Regions from separate parts of the Thermaerobacillus caldiproteolyticus genome, predicted to be linked through region 1. Evidence: riboswitches for the same ligand, from Rfam matches in the RefSeq annotation. Region 1 holds a riboswitch; each other region holds the start of a gene.
The links. Region 1 has a riboswitch for S-adenosylmethionine ahead of metK (methionine adenosyltransferase). Riboswitches for the same ligand answer to the same signal wherever they lie in the genome.

Region 1 (2,268 bases):
TGATAATGTAACTCTCTTTTTTTCATTCATTGCTTAGCTGCTAATGCAAGGGCTTGTTCTTTCAATGCTTCAGCTTTGTCGGTACGCTCCCATGGAAGATCAATATCCGTGCGACCGAAATGACCGTAAGCCGCTGTTTGTTTATAAATCGGGCGGCGCAAATCTAACATTTTAATAATGCCGGCAGGGCGAAGATCAAAATTGTTGCGTACTACTTCAATTAAGATGTCTTCCGATACTTTGCCCGTACCGAATGTATCGATAGAGATGGAAACAGGTTTTGCTACCCCAATCGCATACGCTAATTGCACTTCGCATTTATCAGCAAGCCCAGCTGCGACAATGTTTTTTGCCACATAGCGCGCCGCATACGCAGCAGAACGGTCTACTTTTGTAGGGTCTTTACCAGAGAAGGCACCGCCGCCGTGACGAGCGTAACCACCGTACGTGTCAACGATGATTTTCCGTCCCGTTAATCCAGCGTCACCTTGAGGTCCGCCAATGACAAAGCGACCAGTTGGGTTAATGAAGTATTTTGTGTTTTCGTCGATTAGTTCAGCTGGTACAACTGGTTTAATCACATGTTCTTTAATGTTGCGCTCAATTTGCTCTTGAGTAATTTCTGGATGATGCTGCGTAGATACGACAATTGTATCCACACGAACAGGTTTTCCATTTTCATCGTATTCTACTGTTACTTGTGTTTTTCCATCTGGACGTAAGTAAGGTAAAATGTCTTCCTTACGAACTTCTGCTAAACGGCGTGCCAATCTATGAGCTAATGAAATCGGAAGCGGCATTAACTCTTTCGTTTCATTGCACGCAAATCCGAACATTAATCCTTGGTCCCCAGCACCGATTGCTTCAATTTCCTCGTCAGTCATCTGACCTTCGCGTGCTTCTAACGCTTTATCTACGCCCATTGCGATATCAGGAGACTGCTCGTCAATCGACGTTAATACAGCGCACGTATCAGCGTCAAATCCGAATTTAGCGCGAGTGTAACCGATTTCCCGAATCGTGTCACGAACGATTTTTGGAATATCCACATACGTAGATGTTGTAATCTCACCGCTGACTAACACTAATCCCGTCGTTACACTCGTTTCGCAAGCAACGCGAGCATTTGGGTCTTTTGCTAAAATCGCATCTAAAATCGCATCAGAAATTTGGTCACAAATTTTATCAGGATGCCCTTCTGTTACAGATTCAGAAGTAAACAAACGGCGTTTTGTTGACATTTCGTCAATTTCCTCCTCTTTTCTGTTGTGAGCTTTTAGAACACACAGTTGCATTCTACGCATTACGTAGATGATACGGTACTCATTCCCTACTTAGTATAATTCAATTTTGTGATTTATAGCCAAACAAGGGGCATATAAAAAACCTTTCCTTCAACTTCGAGGAAAGGTGATTGCTCTTATATCGCGCCTTTCACTCTTATCGTTCAAGGGCTTTCCCTTGCCACAGGTTAGCACCATTTCACATGTTCCATTGTTGTGACGGTTGCTGGGTTTCATCGGGCCTGTCCCTCCACCAACTCGGGATAAGAGTATCCGTTCAATGACTTATCATATCGTAACTAGATAAAGAAAGTCAATAAATTTTTATATAAAGTTTTTATCAAAAAAATGGGGAAAATAAATAAAAAGAAATTATGATAAATAGTATGGACTAATAATATAAATGTGTTATACTATTTCCAAGAATATTAAATTCACAAAAAGGCAGGTTTTGTACATGAACACTGTTGACGTGACAAATAAATTGGCTGTATTGTTACAACAACCAAACGTACTTAAAAATCTATCCGTACCGCAATTAGTTGAAAAGGTTCTCAAGCGAAAAGAAGGAATGTTAACACTAACGGGTGCTGTTGCGACAACAACAGGAAAATATACAGGACGTTCGCCAAAAGATAAATATATCGTCGAAGAAGCATCAACAAAGGCAAAAATTGATTGGGGAACTGTCAATCAGCCGATTTCTGAGGAAACGTTTGAAAAATTATATAACAAAGTTATCGACTATCTAATGGAAAAAGATGAAGTATTTGTATTCAAAGGGTTTGCTGGAGCCGATCCGAAATACCGCCTACCGATTCAAGTGGTTAACGAATTTGCTTGGCATAATTTGTTTGCTCATCAATTATTCATTCGCCCGACACAGGAAGAACTACAAACACATGAAGCTGAATTCACTGTCATTTCCGCGCCGAATTTTAAAGCGGATCCTGCTGTGGATGGAACGAAATCGGAAACTTTTATT
Region 2 (2,268 bases), 560 kb from region 1:
TCTAATTCTTCCAATCGTCTCGTTAAATGAATTGTCCATTCGCGGTTTTCATGGATAATATAAATCTTACTCATCTTATTTTCCTCCTTTGATTGCCGATAATTGTCTCCGTTCCTCTACTAAAGGCATCACTTGCTTTGCGAACCGCTCCATCTCCTCTAGCTGCGGAGAGAATTGTAAAAGCAATAAATCAACTCCCGCTTCTTCATAAGCTAAAATGCGCTCGGCAATTTGTTCTGGCGTTCCGACGAAATTCGGGCGCAACCCGCGGTTAGATACAGAATAATCTTGTAGTTTCACTTGCAATTCAAGCTGCGATTTGCTGACAAAATCGTTGTATCCCGCATAACCGCTTGATTGTTTCACATCAGTAATGCGCTCTAATTCGGCGAGAGCCTCCTCTTCGCTGTCGCGGCAAATGACGAATGCAGCCATTCCAAATGACCGGAACGGCGCTTTTCCTGCATCCGCACGTCTCTTTTTCATATCGGCAATCTTTTTTGCAATTTCCTCCACTGTCCCTCCATGCATAACATATGCGTCACAATGCTCAACAATCGCCTGCTTGCCTCGCTCACTTTCACCGCCGGCATACAAAATGGGATATGGTTTTTGAACCGGCTTTGGCGCCAAATGAGCATTTTGCACCTCATAAAATTTCCCGCGGAAATGGAATACCTCTTCTGTCCACATCCCTTTTAACACTTGAACAAACTCTTCTGTACGATCATAACGCTCATCATGCGCCGTAAAAATGCCCCCATATTGGCGTGCTTCTTCTTCCCACCAAGCAGACACAACGTTTAGCGTAAATCGTCCATTGCTAATATGATCAATATTCGCCGCCATTTTCGCCGTCACTGCCGGATTATGAAATCCCGGTCGTACTGCTGTCATAATTTCAATTTTTTCCGTTACCGCTGCTAATGCCGCAGCCGTTGACCATGCTTCGAGTGAATCATGTTCAGGACCTTTAATATCATTTAAGTATAACTCGGCAATCAACGTCGTACTATAACCCCATGTTTCCGCTGCTTGAATGACTTTTTTCGCATATTCAAATGTCGCTGGCATTTGCTCATTTTCGACGTTTCGCAACCATCCGCCGAAAATAGGCATCCAAAAACCGTATCTCATTTTACTCTCCCCCTCTACTACTCTATAAAAATAAAAACTTCTTCGATAAGAAGAAGTTTGTTCATCGCTTCATCTTATCTTTCAGAACAAACGGTTCTGCTGGAATTAGCACCTTTCTGACCAATGTCAGCGGTTGCTGGGCTTCATAGGGCCATTCCCTCTGCCTCTCTTGATAAGACTTTCCCTATTAAATTACAGTAATCCTACCACAAAACTATGTTTTAAGTCAATATATTTAAAGCTGGCTTTCCTAAAATGGAAAACCAGCTTTATTATTACACTACAAACCACATTACCCAAATTGAACCAATCACAATAACAATCGCGATAAAAAAGGCATATGCCATGTTAATCGTTTGGATTTTCCCGCTATCACTTTCTGTCATATGCATAAACATAAACAACTGCAAACTCGCTTGCAACATTGCCAGTATCACAATAATGCCAATAATCAATTTCGTCGCTAATCCCGATGACAATACGACCCATAATGCCGCGAACGTTAACACAAGGGATAAAACGAATCCAATAACATGTTTCCAAGGAAATGTTTCATGGTGATCGTTCGTTGCCATCTTATATCACCATCCCTGTCAAGTAAACTAGCGTAAAGATGAAAATCCATACAACGTCAAGGAAATGCCAATACAAACTAACAATGAACACTTTTCGCGCTGTTCGCGGCGTAAAACCACGTTGGAGAAGTTGAATAATAATTAAAATCATCCAACCAATTCCAAGACTCACGTGCGCCCCGTGCGTACCGACAAGCACGAAAAAGCTCGAAAGAAATGCGCTCGTCTGAATCGTCGCGCCTTCATGGACGTAATCAATAAACTCTCTAATTTCAAACGTAATAAACCCTGCTCCTAAAAGAAGGGTGATAATCAGCCACGTCAGCAATCCTTTTAAACGGTTGCGGCGCATTTCATGAATTGCAAGCCCACAAGTGAAGCTGCTCGTTAACAGAAGAAGAGTTTCAATCATTACTTCTTTTACTTTAAACAGCTCCATAGCTGTTGGACCGTGGCCTGTGCGTTGAAATAATACGAGATAAGTGGCAAACAGGGTCGCAAAGAGCGCGACCTCTGCGCCAAGGAAAATCCAGAATCCTAAAATATTCAGGCGGCT
Region 3 (2,268 bases), 1.5 Mb from region 1:
TCCGAGCGCCATGTTGCTAATGCGTGGGGTCGCCAATGAATTATCCGCCAAAGTAAGCGCATCGATATTCGCCTCCTTGAGCGCCTTCGCTCCTTCTAAGAATTTGGTGATCCCCAGTTTTTTTGGCGGGTCCAGTTCGACGATGACCGAATGCCGCTTGCGCACAATTTCTTGTAACGGCGGCTCGTTTTCTTGTTCGACCTCTTGAACGGAAACGACCGTTCTGCGAGGTTTTACCGTTTTTTCATGAATTGGAGTGCGGTCTTTTAGTGCGCGGGCAATCGCTTCAATATGTTTTGGTGTTGTGCCGCAACAGCCGCCAATGAGGCGAACGCCTTGTTCGCGAAACGAAAGTGCCGTTTCTTCAAAGTAAGCGGCATTCGTTTCGTACACAAGACGACCGTCGCGATAATCCGGTAAGCTTGCGTTCGGATAAGCAGAAAGAAAGGCAGCTGTCGGCAACGGCACTTCTTCAAGAGAGCGAATCATATGGTACGGACCAAGATGACAGTTGAGTCCGACAACATCGGCACCTAATTGTTCTAATTGCACAATTGCATCGGCAAGGGGAGTACCATCTTGTAAAACGCCAACATCATGAAGGGTGACATGGGCGATAATCGGTTTGTCCGTTTCTTTTCGGGCAATTGTTAGCACTGTTTTTAACTCTTCTAGGTCGTAATACGTTTCGAGTAACAGACCGTCAATATCTTCGTGCAACAGCACATATAGTTGTTCGCGGAATGTTCGTTTGATTTCTTCGATGGTAAGGGAGCTTTTGTTGATGCTGCGCAAACCGCCAATCGTTCCAAGTACGTAGGCATGATTTGCTGCCGCTTGTTTCGCCAACTTTACAGCTGCCCGGTTGATCGTTTTTACTTCGTCTTCCAAACCGTAACGGGCGAGCTTTATATAGTTCGCGCCGTATGTATTCGTTTGAATGACTTCTGCTCCAGCAGCCATATAGGCTTCGTGGATATGAATAATGTCATCCGGTTTTGATAGGTTCAACTCTTCAAAACATCGATCCACTCCATGAGAGTATAATAATGTTCCCATCGCACCATCGGCGATGACGATTCGTTCCTTTAAATCTTCGAGAAGCCCCATGTTCATTCCCCCGTTCGATATAAAGTAAGAAAAGTGGAAGCGGCGCGAACAGCTCTTCTTCGCCCGAAGAGGTGCTTGCCACCTCAAGGGAGAAGGTCATTTGGCAGAAGAGAGCTAGCCGCTGAAGCTAGGCAATAACAAAATCAGAGCCGCTTGCTTAATGCCGTAAGGAAAATGTTCTTTCGATGAGAAATGCTGGCATTTCGACGAAGGAAGGTTATTTTCCATTAGGCGTTGCAAGGCGAGCTAGACAGTAAAATAAAAAAGCCTTCCATAAGAAGAAGACTTTTTGTGAGCATTGTCTCTTCTTATCTTCCAAGCGAAACGCCTGTCTGGAATTAGCACCTGGACTTTCGAAAATGCGGTCGAAAGTCGGTTGCTGAGGGTTCACTGGGCCAGTCCCTCCCCCTCTCTTGATAAGAAATGGTTATGAAGTTTTGACGAAATGAATTTATATATAATGTAAATAATTTTGTGAAAATATTCAACTATTAATTTTTTATTCTTTGACGCTGCGCTGTGTTTATACAATGAAAAAAGCAAAAAGGCCTAAACCCTTAATGACACCCACAAATATTGTGGAAGTGAGGGAGTTAGACCTTCGTGAGATAACCTTCTTTTTCTTCATCGATAGTTAACAAATTGCACATCGATTGGCAAGTCTGCTTCACGAATCGCAGCGATCACTTTTTGCAAATCGTCTTTGCTTTTGCCGCTGACGCGAATTTGATCCTCTTGAATTTGGCTTTTGACTTTTAGACCTGTATTTTTAATAATTGTGTTAATTTTTTTCGCGTTCTCTTTGTCGATGCCTTGAACGAGTTTCGCGCGCTGACGAACCGTTCCTCCAGAGGCAGGTTCCACTTTTCCATATTGAATATTTTTCGTTGGCACGCCGCGCTTAATGAGTTTACCGATAAGCACATCTTTCAGCTGCTCCAATTTAAATTCGTCGTCCGAAATTAACACTAGCTCGTCTTTTTCCAAAGAAATGTCGCTTTTGCTTCCTTTAAAATCATAGCGGTTTTGAATTTCTTTCATAGCAATATGAATCGCGTTGGTGACTTCAGATAGATCAACTTTGGATACAATATCAAATGAGCTTTCTTTTGACATAAAATACCTCCAACAAAGTTTGGTCATTTGGTTTCATTATAG

Region 2: another riboswitch for S-adenosylmethionine. It lies ahead of ISX45_RS15295 (LLM class flavin-dependent oxidoreductase); the one in region 1 lies ahead of metK (methionine adenosyltransferase).
Region 3: another riboswitch for S-adenosylmethionine. It lies ahead of ISX45_RS01345 (bifunctional homocysteine S-methyltransferase/methylenetetrahydrofolate reductase); the one in region 1 lies ahead of metK (methionine adenosyltransferase).

What each region holds. Positions count from the first base shown of each region.
Region 1 covers NZ_CP064060.1:2,496,969-2,499,236, forward strand. Annotated here, with positions in the region: gene metK (methionine adenosyltransferase) at 27-1,241, opposite strand; SAM riboswitch class I at 1,438-1,553, opposite strand; gene pckA (phosphoenolpyruvate carboxykinase (ATP)) at 1,741-2,268, shown strand, end outside.
Region 2 covers NZ_CP064060.1:3,053,990-3,056,257, forward strand. Annotated here, with positions in the region: gene ISX45_RS15290 (ATP-grasp domain-containing protein) at 1-74, opposite strand, end outside; gene ISX45_RS15295 (LLM class flavin-dependent oxidoreductase) at 76-1,137, opposite strand; SAM riboswitch class I at 1,209-1,316, opposite strand; gene qoxD (cytochrome aa3 quinol oxidase subunit IV) at 1,413-1,712, opposite strand; gene qoxC (cytochrome aa3 quinol oxidase subunit III) at 1,714-2,268, opposite strand, start outside.
Region 3 covers NZ_CP064060.1:255,688-257,955, forward strand. Annotated here, with positions in the region: gene ISX45_RS01345 (bifunctional homocysteine S-methyltransferase/methylenetetrahydrofolate reductase) at 1-1,110, opposite strand, end outside; SAM riboswitch class I at 1,416-1,533, opposite strand; gene ISX45_RS01350 (YajQ family cyclic di-GMP-binding protein) at 1,735-2,226, opposite strand.